DNA from 4 places in the Enterobacter sp. CFEC122 genome. Region 3 is predicted to be linked to each of the others. Evidence: predicted binding sites of a transcription regulator. Region 3 holds the regulator's gene; each other region holds the start of a gene.
The links. The regulator Fur, encoded in region 3, represses iron uptake genes when iron is present. The targets are predictions, from matches to a motif close to ATAATAATGAGAACNACTATCAA.
Positions count from the first base shown of each region.

Region 1: the regulator Fur is predicted to act here: its motif matches at 2,089-2,111, upstream of ACVCAM_RS21040 (siderophore-interacting protein).
Region 2: the regulator Fur is predicted to act here: its motif matches at 1,999-2,021, upstream of sodA (superoxide dismutase [Mn]).
Region 4: the regulator Fur is predicted to act here: its motif matches at 1,999-2,021, upstream of ACVCAM_RS03310 (TonB-dependent siderophore receptor).

Region 1 is NZ_JBRIQR010000038.1:17,554-21,399, reverse strand. Features, by position in the region: gene ACVCAM_RS21050 (methyl-accepting chemotaxis protein) at 1-1,521, shown strand, start outside; gene ACVCAM_RS21045 (PadR family transcriptional regulator) at 1,518-2,012, opposite strand; gene ACVCAM_RS21040 (siderophore-interacting protein) at 2,160-2,924, shown strand; gene ACVCAM_RS21035 (DNA repair protein) at 2,925-3,846, opposite strand, start outside.
Region 2 is NZ_JBRIQR010000025.1:22,398-26,243, reverse strand. Features, by position in the region: gene cpxA (envelope stress sensor histidine kinase CpxA) at 1-505, shown strand, start outside; gene yiiM (6-hydroxyaminopurine reductase) at 559-1,233, opposite strand; gene sodA (superoxide dismutase [Mn]) at 1,305-1,925, opposite strand; gene ACVCAM_RS17205 (MFS transporter) at 2,088-3,353, opposite strand; gene ACVCAM_RS17200 (alpha-galactosidase) at 3,398-3,846, opposite strand, start outside.
Region 3 is NZ_JBRIQR010000053.1:20,594-24,439, reverse strand. Features, by position in the region: partial or broken gene ACVCAM_RS23940 (OprD family outer membrane porin) at 1-717, shown strand, start outside; gene chiQ (ChiQ/YbfN family lipoprotein) at 765-1,091, shown strand; gene fur (ferric iron uptake transcriptional regulator) at 1,183-1,629, opposite strand; gene fldA (flavodoxin FldA) at 1,921-2,451, opposite strand; gene ybfE (LexA regulated protein) at 2,607-2,894, opposite strand; gene ybfF (esterase) at 3,023-3,796, opposite strand.
Region 4 is NZ_JBRIQR010000002.1:302,794-306,639, reverse strand. Features, by position in the region: partial or broken gene entF (enterobactin non-ribosomal peptide synthetase EntF) at 1-524, opposite strand, end outside; gene ACVCAM_RS03320 (MbtH family protein) at 521-733, opposite strand; gene fes (enterochelin esterase) at 744-1,943, opposite strand; gene ACVCAM_RS03310 (TonB-dependent siderophore receptor) at 2,088-3,846, shown strand, end outside.

The DNA of each region.
Region 1 (3,846 bases), on a different contig from region 3:
CTGGCGTTTGGGTTCTTTATTGTCCTGATGGCGATCAGCGCAAGTGTGTCTTTGCTGAGCCTGAACCGGGCAAATAATGGGATGCAGTCCATTGTTACCCATGACTATCCGACCACGGTAAAAGCGAACCAGTTAATTGATAACTTCCAGGAATTTATTAGCACTCAACAGCTGATGCTGCTGGACGAGCAGGGTACCTACACGGGGCAATCTCAGCAGCGCCTCAAAGAGATCAGCGAGCATATCACGGTGATCCTGGGCGAGCTGAACAACGCCTTGCAGGATCAACAGTCTCAGCAGGTGCTGGCGGATATCCGCAGCGTGCGCCAGCAGTACCTGGATTCACGCTACCGCATTCTGCAGGCGGTGCAGAACAACAACCGTGCGGGCGCCATACAGGAAATGATGACTACCACCCTCGCCGTGCAGCAGGCTTATAAAGCGAAGGTGAAGGAGCTGATTGCCATTCAGAACAGCGAGATGCAGCGTGCGGGTACGCAGGTGGAAGGGGATTTCAGGTCTAACCGTCTGCTGCTGATCCTGCTCACGCTCTTTAGCGTTGCGGCAGGCAGCCTGATTGGCTGGTTTATCGTGCGCGCTATCACCCGCCCGCTCGGTGAGGCGGTGAATTTTGCAAAGGCCATTGCAGAGGGCGATCTGACGGGCAGCATTACGCCACACGGCAAAGACGAAACGGGCCTGCTGCTGCATGCCCTGATGGAGATGAAGACGCGTCTGCTGGACATTGTGCAGCAGGTGCAGACCGGCTCGGAGAATATCTCCAGCGCTGCCGCGCAGATTGTCGCCGGGAACCAGGATCTGGCCGCACGCACGGAAGAGCAGGCCAGCTCCGTTGAACAGACTGCCGCCTCGATGGAGCAGATCACCGCCACGGTGAAAAATACCGCCTCGCATACCGGTGAAGCGACCAACCTTTCTGCCGATGCCGCCACGGTGGTCAAAAACAACGGTGAGATGATGAAGCAGGTGACCAGCAAAATGCGCCTGATTAACGAGACCTCCAACCGGATGTCCGACATTATCGACCTGATCGATGCTATTGCGTTCCAGACCAATATTCTGGCGCTGAACGCGGCGGTGGAAGCGGCGCGCGCCGGTGAGCACGGCCGCGGCTTTGCGGTAGTGGCCGGAGAGGTGCGCCAGCTTGCCCAGAAGAGCGCGTCGTCTGCCAGCGAAATCCGCGAGCTGATTGAGAGCTCCACCAGCCAGACCCAGGACGGGATGAACCTGGTCGAAAAAGCGAGTGGGCTGATTAACGGCATGGTTGGCAACGTGGAGGAGATGGATGCGATCCTGCGCGAGATCCGTCAGGCCAGCCATGAGCAGACGGAGGGGATCTCGCAGATCAACAGCGCGATTGGCCTGATTGATGCCACTACCCAGCAAAACTCCGCGCTGGTGGAGGAATCCGTCGCGGCGGCGGCATCGCTTAACGAACAGGCGATGCACCTGAAAGAGCTGGTACGCGTATTCCGCGTGAGCGAGCACGCACCGGCTTAATCCAGCTGGGAGATCTCCAGCGCCGCGCGGTCGATTACGCCGATAATCTGCTTAAGCTGCGCGTCGCTGAGCTCTCCCTGATTCACCTTCAGGTCTAATACCGCCTTGAAGTTATCCAGCGCCCGCTTCATCTGGGGGTTTTTGCGCAGCTGAAAGCCGACGCTGCGCGCTTTGATACGCACCTGGATCTGTTCCAGCTGTTCCCGGTTTTCGTCCAGCCAGCGTTGTCCTTCAGCGGTAATCGCAATGCGCTTACGCCCGTTCTCTTCTTCTGTAATGGTGATAAACGTCTGATCCTGCAAATAATCCAGGGTTGGATAGATGACGCCCGGGCTCGGGGTGTAGTTCCCCTGGGTCAGGTTCTCGATCTCTTTAATCAGCTCATAGCCGTGGCTCGCGTTGCGGGTCAGGATATCCAGAATCACCAGCCGCAAATCGCCGTGGCCGAAAAAGCGCGGCCGACGTCCGCCGCCCTCGTGTTCGTGTCGCATAGTATTCCCTTTGTTTTGATATATCTAAACTATATCTAAGATATATTCAGATGCAATCTAAAAGATCTTGCATTTTTCCTTATTAGTAATCATTATCATTTGAAAATTGATTTAGATATATCGTATTCACCAGAAAAGGGTCTAAAAATGGCATCTACTCGTTATCCACAGCGTGTTCGTAATGACCTGCGTTTTCGCGAGCTGACGGTGCTCCGCGTTGAGCGCGCCAGCGCGGGTTTTCAGCGCATTGTGCTAGGCGGCGAGGCGCTGGAGGGCTTTAGCTCCCGCGGTTTCGACGACCATACCAAAGTCTTTTTCCCGGCACCCGGGACAACGTTTACGCCGCCGGTGGTCACCGATGAAGGCATCGACTGGGGTGACGGCGTGCGTCCGCAGGCGCGCGACTATACGCCGCTCTATGATGAGGTCCGTCATGAGCTGATGCTCGATTTCTTCATTCATGACGGCGGCATTGCCAGCAGCTGGGCGGTTGAGGCGAAAGCGGGAGACAAGCAGACCATTGGCGGCCCGCGCGGTTCGCTGGTGGTGCCGGAGGATTACGCCTGGCAGCTGTACGTGTGCGATGAATCCGGCATGCCCGCGCTGCGCCGACGCTTAAAGAGCATTGCTCAGCTGCCGGTTCGCCCGGACATACACGCGGTCGTGACGGTTGGGGATGAATCGTACCAGGACTATCTGGCGGACCTGAGCGCGTTCAATATCACGTGGGTGGTGGGCCACAGCGAGCAGGCAGTCGCTGACCATCTGGCGGCGCTGAGCGTTCCGGAGGACGATTACTTTATCTGGCTGACCGGGGAAGGGAAGGTGGTGAAACGCCTGAGCCGTCAGTTTGAAACCGACGCGATTGACCAGCAACTGGTGCGTGCCAGCGCATACTGGCACGCCAAATAATCAGGCTGCCGAATCCAGCTGCGCTTCGCTCACCTGATGTTCGAGCGAGGCGCGGACCTCGTGCAGCGCTTTCTCCTGCTGAGCAAAGTACGCTTCCATATTGCTCAACGACGAGACCAGCAGCCAGGACTCCTCTTTCTCCAGCTCCGCCAGCTCGTTCACTAAAATGTCGATTTGCTCGCGAACCTGCGCCATTTTTTTGCGGATACGTTCCAGATCGTTCAGCCTGTCGCTTGCCATCAATGGTTCGAAGCCCTGCTGCAGGCGGGCCACCAGCGAACGAATGGCTTTCACATCGCCGCGCTGCTTCGCCTGGTTAAGCTGTACCATCATGCTGTTGGCTTCTTCTTTCAAATCGTCCGCCACCAGATCCGGGTGGCAGAGCTTGCTCGCCTGCCGCCAGAGACGCTTGAGCTCGTTCTGGTCCTCTTGTGAAAGATGCTTACCTTTGCGCAGCCGCACTTCGGCATCGTGATGCTGTTCGCGATACTTCTCGTACTCTTCGTTCGCCTCGTCGCGCGCCTGACGCGCAGGCTCCTCTTCGCGCGTTAAGCCGCTCTCCAGCTCCAGCGCTTCGGCCAGCAGGTTGGCAATCAGATTGCTTTGCTGCTCCAGATGCTTACGCGCCTCAGCGGCCTGGACGGAGTCGGCCGGGAGATCGCGCCAGCGCTGGGTGAGCGTCGCCAGCACCTCTACCGCCTGCGCCATATAGTGCTGGCAGCGACGGTAATCCTCCTCGCGCCGACGCGCTTCCGCCTGCTGACGACGCAGGTTCAGCTCCGCCAGCGTTTTACGCAGGGCGAGGATCTGCTGCATCAGCGGCCCCAGGCGGGAGAAATAGAGATCGTTGAACTCATCAAGCTGCTGCACCCGCGCGTTGCGGCGGTCAATCAGATCGCGCAGACGCTCTTCCAGCGCCTTC
Region 2 (3,846 bases), on a different contig from region 3:
TCTGCTGGTCATGTCGCGCAATCAGCAGAAAAACGCGCTGGTGAGCGAAACGGTGAAAGCCAATCATCTGTGGCATGAAGTGCTGGATAACGCGGCGTTCGAAGCGGAGCAGATGGGCAAATCCTTCACCGTTAACTTCCCGCCGGGTCCATGGCCGCTGTACGGTAACCCCAACGCGCTGGAAAGCGCGCTGGAAAATATCGTGCGTAACGCCCTGCGCTACTCGCACACGAAGATTGAGGTGGCGTTCTCGGTGGATAAAGACGGGATCACCGTCATCGTCGACGACGACGGTCCTGGCGTCAGCCCGGAAGACCGCGAGCAGATCTTCCGTCCGTTCTACCGCACCGACGAGGCGCGCGACCGGGAATCGGGCGGTACGGGGCTGGGGCTGGCGATTGTGGAAACCGCCATGCAGCAGCATCGCGGCTGGGTGAAAGCCGACGACAGCCCGCTGGGTGGGCTGCGGTTAACGCTGTGGCTACCGTTGTATAAGCGTTCGTAGCTGTTAGTGCCGGGTGGCGGCTTCGCCTTACCCGGCCTACTTTTTACTGAGGTCTATTTACCCCACAACCTCCGCGAATTATCCTCGATCTTGCTGCTTAAACGCCGTTTCTGCATCGTTCTTGTCCAGCTGGTCGACAGCCCCGCCGCCGACAGCAGGCGATGATACTGCTCGTCATCAAACGGCATATGCCACGCAATGGCGCAGGCGTCGTAAACAGACACCTCACTCAGGCGTGATACCAGCTCAAGCGGCGCATCCGCTGAAACCTGCCCAGCCAGCACCACCCGGTACAGCCAGCCGGTTTTACCCGCGCTTTGCATCTGAGCCGACATGTCATGAATGCCGAAATGGTAGTTGAGCTTGAAGCACGGCGAGCGCGGCTGCGTCACCTGAATCAGGGCATCGCCCCAGCGGTAGATATCACCAATAAACACGTTCTTTTCGGTGAGCCCTTCAGTGGAGAGATTTTCACCAAACGCGGGAGCAACGAAGAGATCCGCCTGCTCCGGGAACTCTGCCTTCCAGTGCTGATAGTGCTCGCGCGGGTAGTGGCACAGCGCGCGCTCCGGCCCGCCGTGGATCTTCTTTTCGGCCTGCTCGTCACCCGCAAGCCCGAGGTCGGTTAACGTCAGCTCACCGTCGATCTGAATTTTGGCGATGGCGCTCGGGCGGCTGCCGTCGTACTCCCTTACCTTGCCTGTAAATACATTCACCGGATAATGCATCGCTGCCTCCATTACGCAGATACAAAAAAAGCGAGCCATCAGACTCGCTTCTCACAGGCGTCAATGCAACCTTATTTTTTAGCGGCGAAACGCGCTGCTGCTTCGTCCCAGTTCACCACGTCCCAGAACGCTTTGATGTAGTCCGGGCGACGGTTCTGGAATTTCAGGTAGTAAGCGTGTTCCCACACGTCCAGACCCAGGATTGGGAAGCCGGATGCGCCAGAGATCGCTTCACCCATCAGCGGGGAGTCCTGGTTCGCGGTAGAAACCACGGCCAGTTTATCACCTTTCAGTACCAGCCACGCCCAGCCAGAGCCGAAGCGGGTTGCAGCGGCTTTCTCGAATTCCGCTTTGAAGTTGTCAACGGAACCGAAGTCGCGCTCGATAGCCGCTTTCAGGTCGCCCTGCAGGGTAGTACCGGTTTTCAGGCCTTTCCAGAACAGGCTGTGGTTAGCGTGACCGCCCGCGTTGTTGCGCAGCACGGTTTTCTTGTCCGCTGGCAGCTGGTCCAGCTTGGTGATCAGCTCTTCAACAGGCAGGTTAGCGAACTCAGGCAGGCTTTCCAGCGCGGCGTTCGCGTTGTTCACGTAGGTCTGGTGGTGTTTAGTGTGATGGATTTCCATCGTCTGCTTGTCGAAATGCGGTTCCAGTGCGTCGTAGGCATACGGCAGGGATGGCAGTGTATAACTCATAATCCTCTCCATTATTGTCGGGCGGCACAGCTGTTAATGCCGCGTAAGCAGTTGGTTCATTATAGTTAATTAAATGATATTGAAAATGATTATCAATGCCGTAGTTTTTATAAGGTTATTCATTTTTTGACCAACGCCGGAATAGTGAGTGGGTTCAGGGCGTTAATGAACTTCTAGCGCCTTATTGCCTGCCGCAATCTCCTCCCTGCTGCTGAGCGTAAACGCCGACACCACCGTAATCGCCAGCACGAAACAGCCCAGCATCAGGTACGTCTCCTGGAAACCGATCCGGTCATACATATTCCCGGCAAACGCGGAGAGGAAGATTGCCGCCGACTGTTTCGCGAACTGGAAGCCAATCAGATAGATAGTCGCCGAAAGACGCGTATCAAACACCCCGGTGATGTACTTGAAGGCCCCCACCAGCAGGAACGGCACCTCCAGCGCGTGCAGCATCTTCAGGGCAATCACTTCTACGGCGGTGGTGGCAAACGACGAGCCGATAGTGCGCGTCGCCATAATCACCCCGGCGATCAGCAGCGTGTTTTTCGCGCCGATGCGGTTAATGATCCACGGTGAACAAAACATGATGATCGCATTGCAGATTTCCCCGGCAGTGGTCGCAAAACCAAAGGCGCGAGTGCCCTCCTGCGGCGTGGCGAAGAACGTTTTGAAGAAGGTAGCAAACTGCTGGTCGAAGACGTCGTAGACGCAGGCCACACCAATCACATACAGAATAAACATCCACATTCTGCGCTGACGGAACAGGCTAAAGACCGTTTTCGCGGTGATCTGCGGCTGGTTGGCACCCAGCGCATTCATCACCTGCGCCGTCTGGTTGGGTCTTGGCTTTGCGACCACCAGCAACAGCATCAACAGCAGCGCCGCCCCCGAGCCCATCCAGAAAACATACGACGGATCGATGCCGAACAGGATCCCGCCCGTGGAGGCGCACAGCCCCCAGCCGAGGCAGCCAAACATGCGCGCCTTGCCGTACTCAAAGAAACTGTTACGGCTCACGCGTTCAATGTAGGCCTCAATGGCTCCTGAGCCCGCCGAAAAGACAAAGCCGATATAAATGCCGCCGCTCAGCGCGCCCAGCCAGATGTTGGCTTTCAGTAACGGCGCAAAGACGTAGAGGAAGAAAGGGGCAAACAGGAACAGCAGCACGGAGATGATCCACAGCAGGTGTTTTTTCAGCCCCAGTTTATCCGAGATCACCCCAAGCACCGGCTGGAAGGCAATGGCCGAGAGTGAGATGCAGGAGAAGACGATGCCGGTATGGGTTTTATTGAGGCCGATGATATCCGACAGCCAGATCGGCAGGAACGGAAAGCAGGTGGCCATGATGAAAAAGTAGAGAAAGAAGAACAGCCCGAAAATCCAGAAATTAGGGTTGTCTTTGTGGGTACAGGTTGTTGTGTTCATTATTTTTATCCTCAACGGAGGGCCAGTTTCCCGGCCCGTCACCTTTACACGCGTTCCACGCCAATCAGGATGGCGCTTTCCGGATCGAGAATCGGCAGCGCAATGCCCGCCTGCATCAGCCACTCACCGCTCGCCGTTTGCGGGGCCTCCATCCATGCCGGCAGCTTGCGCATGGTATGGCCTCCTTCACCGGTGATGTGAATATCAGGGTGATCGAGCAGCGAAATACGATACTGCGCGCTGGCCTCAAGCCCCGGCATGCGCAGCGGCATCATCAACGTGTAGTCCGGCATGGCGAGCTGGCTCACGATAAACAGTCCCTGCGTTTTATCTTCGCTCACAATACCCTGTGCCAGCGTAGTGGCATCCGGCATATCCACGCGCCAGTGGATGCCCTGATGGATAACCTCGCGCCACTGCTTATACAGCGCGGCGTAACGGCGATAACCTTCGCGCTCCTGCTCATCAACGGTGAGGGGATCCAGTTCCAGCC
Region 3 (3,846 bases):
GACTTCAAAAACGATCTGGTTCTCGAAGCGGCATTCGGCCAGGCGCAAGGCTATATCGATCAATACTTTGCCAAGGCCAGCTATAAGTTTGATATTGCGGGTAGCCCGCTGAGTACCAGCTACCAGTTCTACGGTACGCGCGACAAAGTCAGTAACGGTGGCGTCAATGATATCTACGACGGCACCGCGTGGCTGCAGGCGTTAACCTTCGGCTACAAGGTCGGTCAGGTTGATTTACGTCTGGAAGGCACATGGGTGAAAGCGGAAGGGCAGCAGGGCTACTTCCTGCAGCGTATGACCCCGACCTATGCTTCCTCCAACGGTCGTCTTGATATCTGGTGGGATAACCGCTCCGACTTCAACGCCGACGGTGAGAAAGCGGTCTTCTTCGGCGCGATGTATGACCTGAAAAACTGGAACCTGCCGGGCTGGGCCGTGGGCGCTTCTTACGCTTACGCCTGGGATGCAAAACCTGCCGACATGGCAACACCGGATGCTTACTACGATCCAAACTATCGCCTGAAAGAGTCTTCCTACAGCCTGGATGCTATCTATACCCTGCAGGATGGCCGCGCGAAAGGCACGATGTTCAAACTGCACTTCACCCAGTACGACAACCACTCCGATATCCCGAGCTACGCGGGCGGTTACGGCAACATCTTCCAGGATGAACGTGACGTGAAATTCATGGTTATCGCACCGTTCACCATCTTCTGATGAATCGTCCGGCGGGTTAGATCCCGCCGGACCGGAGACTGCAAATGATGAAAAAAATCGTAATCGTCGCGCTGTTGGCATCGGGGCTGGTGGCGTGTGCCCAGACTCAGGCACCGAAAGAGGACTCCCGCCTCAAGGAGGCCTACAGCGCCTGCATTAATACTGCGGAAGGATCGCCGGAGAAAATTGAAGCCTGCCAGAGCGTGCTGAACGTGCTGAAGAAAGAGAAAGCGCACGAGCAGTTCGCGACGCAGGAGAATGTCCGCGTGATGGATTACCAGGCCTGTATCCAGGCACGTAAAACCGGTAACGATCAGGAAGTGGCGAAGCGTTGCGATAAGATCTGGAACGAGATACGCAATAATAATAAATAAGTTGCTTTACGCCCGGTGGCACTGTGCCACAGGGCTTTTTTCTGGCAAAAAAAAGCCAACCTTACGGCTGGCTCAGAGTATGAACACTCACTTATTTTGCGTCATGCGCATGTTCATTTTCGCGGCAATCGCCTTCAGCGCAGTGACCATAAAGGTACAGGCTGTGGTTGGTCAGACGGATGCCGTGACGCGCGGCGATTTCACGCTGGCGCGCTTCGATAGAGTCATCGCTAAATTCAATGACCTTGCCACAGTCGAGGCAGATCAGGTGATCGTGGTGCTGCTGCTGGGTCAGTTCGAAGACAGATTTACCACCTTCGAAATTATGACGGGTGACAATGCCCGCGTCATCAAACTGGTTCAGCACGCGATAGACGGTAGCCAGCCCAATCTCTTCACCCATGTCGATAAGACGTTTATAAAGGTCTTCCGCACTGACATGGTGATTGTCTGGACCCTGAAGCACTTCGAGGATTTTTAACCGAGGAAGCGTAACTTTCAGGCCAGCCTTCTTTAATGCGGTATTGTTGTCAGTCATGCGGAATCTGTCCTGTTGCTAAACGATTCACTTCTGTAGGAAGTGACAGAAAATGCACCCGGGATAATGCGTCTCATTATAGAACTGCCATGGCTAAATGAAAACTGCAAGTCTCAGGCAAAATATGCTTATAAAAATGGGGTATCACCAACAAACTTGCTCGGTGGAAAACCACATTTTATCAGGGAGACATTGTACAGGTCTGGGCGAAAAAGTTAAAAGATTGTAGCAATTAATTTAATCGGTTTGACCTGGTGCGCGGGCGCAACCGCCGTTGCGCCGCGATAAAAATCAGGCGTTGAGAATATCGTCCAGGTGCAGTTCTTCACGGATCTGCTTAACCCATTTCTCGACGCGCTCTGCAGTCAGTTCTGGCTGACGGTCTTCGTCGATGGCCAGACCCACGAAATGATCGTCATCGGCCAGGCCTTTGGACGCTTCGAAGTGGTAACCGGCGGTTGGCCAGTGGCCGACGATCACAGCGCCATTCGGCTCAATGATGTCGCGGATGGTACCCAGCGCGTCACAGAAGTACTCGGCGTAGTCTTCCTGGTCGCCACAGCCAAACAGGGCAACCAGCTTACCGTTGAAGTCCACTTCTTCCAGCGTCGGGAAGAAATCATCCCAGTCGCACTGGGCTTCGCCGTAGTACCAGGTCGGAATACCCAGCAGCAGAATGTCATAGCCTTCGAGATCTTCTTTGCTGCTCTTGGCGATGTCATGCACATCAGCAACGTCTTTACCGAGCTGTTTTTGAATGTTTTTCGCGATATTTTCGGTATTGCCGGTATCACTGCCAAAGAAAATGCCGATGATTGCCATGAGTAAAATAACCTCTTGAAACTTAATAGTATGGTGGCGCAATTCGGCCACGGATAAGGGCAATAATAGCAGAACTGGCAACCCTGCGGAAACAGCTATCGCGCAGGACTGCACTCTGTGCTACATGAAAAGGGTAATTAAGGGAATTTTCAGACTTATGCTTGGCTGCGCAGCATCTCAAGCTGGGCGATCAACATCTCTTCAATGAGCTCGCTGCGGCTAATATTTCGCGCGTCGGCCAGCTCGTTAAGCGCATCGACCGCGTTGGCGTTGAGCTTCAGTTCGACACGCTTAAGCCCACGATTTTTATCGCGTTTAAGCTGATTGCGTTTATTGATACGCAGCTGTTCATCGCGCGAAAGCGGATTCGTCTTCGGTCGTCCCGGGCGACGCTCATTCGCGAACAGATCTAGTGTCGTACGGTCCGTTTGTTCTTTGGCCATGATTCTGAGACTTCGGGGGAAACACGCCGCCCTGCTAATGCCCGGGCGATAAGCGCGCCATCATACATCACCAAAAACGGCGCGCCAACGACTGGAAGCCCGCAGCCTTCCAGTCGCTCTCTTTTTAATCAATTTGCAGTATCAGCAAGATAGCGGCGAATGGCGCGCAGCACGGCGTCAGGTTTTTCCGCATGCACCCAGTGCCCGGCTCCGGCAATGACGTGGGCGCGAGCCTGCGGGAATTGCGCCAGTATGGCGTCGCGGTACGCGTCGGTAACATAAGGGGAGTTACCGCCGCGAATAAAGAGGGTAGGGTGCGGCCAGGCGGGCACGGTTTCCCAGCCCACGATATTGTTGTACTGGTTCCAGAGCACCGGCACGTTAAAACGCCACTGGCCGTCAACAAACGACTTCAGCAGGAACTGGACGACGCCTTCTTCATCAAGATGCTCACGCATGACGGCAGCCGCCTGCTGACGCGTCGCGGCACTCGCTTCGGTGACCGCATTGATGGCGGCAAAAATTTCGTCGTGACGGCGGACGTCGTAATCCACGGGCGCAACATCAATCACCACCAGGCCGTTAATACGCTCCGGGGCCAGCGCCGTCAGGGCCATCACCGCTTTACCGCCCATTGAATGCCCGATGAGGGTCACCTTTTGCAAGTGGTTGGCATCCAGCGTATCCAGCAGATCCTGCGCCATCGCGGCGTAGGTCATCTCGTCGGAACGGCCGGAAAGACCATGATTGCGCATATCGATCTGAAGAATATCGTGGTCGGTAACCAGCTCGCGCGCCAGCACGCCCAGGTTATCCAGGCTGCCAAAAAGCCCGTGAACCAGTACGATGGGAGAATTATTGTTCGGCGATTGTGCAGTTTGCGCTCGGGTATTCAATTTCATGGCAAAGTTCTTTTTTTACGTATGTCAGGTTAGGGTATCATGTTGACCAT
Region 4 (3,846 bases), on a different contig from region 3:
TCGTCCACCACCTCTGCGAATGGCGTAAACGGGGATTCCGGCGTGGGTTCGCCCTTTTTCCACGCGGCATAAATCGCGGCGATCTGGCGGGTTATGGCCGGGAAGCTGAAGCCATCCACCACCAGATGGTGATAGCGCTGATACCAGTACCAGTGGTTTTCACCGACCTGAATCAGCTGATGAAAGGCCAGCGGCTGCCCGCTGTCGACGCGCAGGTTCTGGTTAAGATCGGATTCCATCAGCGCCACGGCGGCGGCGTGGGAATCAACGCGAACGATGGACGGTTCCGGCAGAATGAAGGTGTCATCCACCCACTGCCACGCCTCACCGTTGTCTTCCGCAAAGCGCATGCGCAGGGTATCGGCCTGCATCATGCCCGCGGCAATGGCTTTTGCCAGCAGCGGCGCGTCAATGTCGCCTTTCAGCTCGGTGTAGTGCGCCACGCTCCAGGCGTTTGGCAGCGTGGACAGCTGTTCCGCCATCCAGATCCCCGGCTGGGCGGCGACGAGAGGAAGACGGTTCATGCGTTCTCCCCCGCGAAATAAGACGGCTCAAGCGTCTGCCAGCGTTCCGCCAGCCACTGCTGGCACGCCTCCTGAGACTGTGCTTCGCACACCACGCCCCACCCTGCCGGCAGTTCGCACTGCTGTGGCCACAGGCTGTACTGCCCCTGGTCGTTTTGCAAAATGACGAACTGTCCCTGCGGATTATCGAAAGGATTGCTGAATTCCATACAGACTCCGTTAGTGAATAAGCGGCTGCCAGAGGGTGATAAGCCCCTGCGTCAGCCCACCGCGCCAGCAAAGCGCATCGTGTCCGCCGTCAACCTGACGCCAGATAACCGGTTGGTGTGTGTGCAGTTCGGCATAAATCGCCTGATTCGCGCGGAAGATGAGCGGCTCGTTGCGCCCGGCCTCAAGAAAGATGCGTAACCCGCGAGGGGATATTTCGCCGGTTTTAAGTTGCTCGATTAACAGCCCGTCCTGCTGGCCGCCGCGGTGTGGCCACCAGTAGGAGCCGGACTGGCTAAGCACGCAGCCAAAACGCTGCGGCCAGTTGAGGCCAGCATAAAGCGACGCGAGACCGCCAAAGCTCTGGCCAGCCACCACCGTACGGTCAGCACGGTCGCTAAACGGCACGCGTTTTTTAACAAGGGGGAGAAGTTCTTCCTGCACCGCCAGCCAGAAGTCGGGATTGCACGGCAGCTCGCGGTTGCGATGCGTCATATCGATAACATCGATTAAGACGTAGACCGCTGGCGGCAGGTTGCGCCCGGCGGTGAGCGACGCCAGCGCAGGCCAGACCGGCATGCTTTCGGCCCAGAACTGCCCGTCGAGCAGCACCGCCAGCGGGCGTTCCGGGCTATGATCCCCGGTGGTGAAAATCCAGATGCGGCGGCGATTTTTCAGGCGCGCGCTTTCCCACTCAATGCAGACTGGCGGCTGATACGGCGTATCGGGATGATTCCACCCCGGCTGAACGGGTGCTTGCGGCATTTCCAGCGCCGAGACGGCATGGCCACGCCCGCCGCGCCAGCTTTGCGGGTTCAGCGGGTCTGAAACCGCGTGCGGCAGCAGCTTGCGCCAGCCTTCACGCAGCGCCATGCGTTCCGGCTGCTCGCCTTCAAACACAACGCTGGCAAAATCGTTTTCATTCACGGAAGGGATAAAACAGTAGCTTCCGCGCCACTCGGGGCTGAACTCGCCCTGCCACTGCCAGACGTCGGTATCGGGAATGCGTTCGAGGGACTGCGGGCGGGCATTTTGGTGGTGATCGGTCACGCCGGTGACGTAGAGCCAGACGCGTTTAATCGGTGACGTTCTTTGCGTTCCTGCCGGGTCACGCCACCAGAACGTGACGCGATAGTTTCCCTTTTCCGGCGTCCATTCAGGCCCGTTTTTCGACTGCCACCACGCTTCACTTCCCGTTGTTAACGCCGTCACCCTTATAACCCCATGTTTAACAGTCTTTTTTGTTTCAGAGCAAATTTTATTGATAATATTATTGATAACTATTTGCATTTGCAATAGCGTAGTGCCCGCGCTGTGGGAAGCGCTCATAAAACAACCACAAAAGCAGGACGTACAATGAATAAGAAGATTCACTCTCTGGCCTTGCTGGTCAATTTAGGGATTTATGGCGTCGCGCTGCCTGCTCTGGCAGACGACAACACCGCCTCTGCGCAGCACGAAGATACGATGGTGATCACCGCCGCCGAGCAGAATCTGCAGGCGCCGGGGGTATCGACCATCACCGCCGATGAGATCCGCAAAAACCCGCCCGCGCGCGACGTGGCGGAAATCATCCGCACCATGCCGGGCGTTAACCTGACCGGTAACTCCACCAGCGGCCAGCGCGGGAATAACCGTCAGATTGATATCCGCGGCATGGGGCCAGAAAACACCCTGATCCTGATCGACGGCAAGCCGGTGACCAGCCGTAACTCCATCCGTCTGGGCTGGCGCGGCGAGCGTGACACCCGCGGCGATACCGGCTGGGTGCCGCCGGAGATGATCGAGCGCATCGAAGTGATCCGCGGTCCGGCCGCCGCGCGCTATGGCAACGGCGCGGCAGGCGGCGTGGTGAACATCATCACCAAAAAATTCGACGACCAGTGGCACGGCTCCTGGAACACCTACCTGAATGCGCCTGAGCACAAGGATGAAGGTTCCACCAAACGCACCAACTTCAGCCTGAGCGGCCCGCTGGGCGGCGACTTCAGCTTCCGCATGTTCGGTAACCTGGACAAAACCCAGGCCGACGCGTGGGACATCAACCAGGGTCACCAGTCTGACCGTACCGGTGCCTACGCCGACACGCTGCCTGCTGGCCGCGAGGGTGTAGAAAATAAAGACATCAACGGCGTGGTGCGCTGGGACTTTGCGCCGATGCAGTCTCTGGAATTTGAGGCGGGCTACAGCCGCCAGAACAACCTCTACGCCGGTGATACCCAGAACACTAACAACGACAACAGCTCCAGCGGCCTGGTGAAAAAGAACTACGGCAAAGAAACCAACCGTATCTATCGCCAGAACTTCGCGGTGACCTGGAACGGCGGCTGGGATAACGGCATTACCACCAGCAACTGGGCGCAGTACGAGCACACCCGCAACTCCCGTCTGGGTGAAGGGCTGGCGGGCGGTACGGAAGGCTTGTTCAACAGCAATAAATTCACCGACACCGATCTGGCCGACGTGATGCTGCACAGCGAAATCAACCTGCCGATTGATTTCCTCGTTAACCAGAACCTGACGCTTGGCACCGAGTGGAACCAGCAGCGCATGAAGGACTCAACCTCCTTCACCCAAACTCAGCAGGGCGGCACCATTCCGGGCATGAGCAATGACCGCAGCCCGTACACTTCGGCAGAGATTTTCTCTCTGTTCGCCGAAAACAACATGGAGCTGACCGACAGCACCATGCTGACCCCTGCCCTGCGCTTCGACCACCACACCATCGTCGGCAACAACTGGAGCCCGTCCCTGAACCTGTCGCAGGGTCTGGGGGATGACTTCACGCTGAAGATGGGCATCGCCCGCGCCTATAAGGCGCCGAGCCTGTATCAGACCAACCCGAACTACCTGCTCTACAGCAAAGGTCAGGGCTGCTACGCCAGCTCCGACGGCGTAGGCTGCTACATGATGGGTAACGACGATCTTAAGGCCGAAACCAGCATCAACAAAGAGATTGGTCTGGAGTGGAAGCGCGACGGCTGGCTGGCGGGCGTGACCTGGTTCCGCAACGACTACCGCAACAAGATCGAAGCGGGCTACGCGCCGATCGGCCACACCTCGTCCGGTAAAGTGCAGACGGATATCTACCAGTGGGAAAACGTACCGAAAGCGG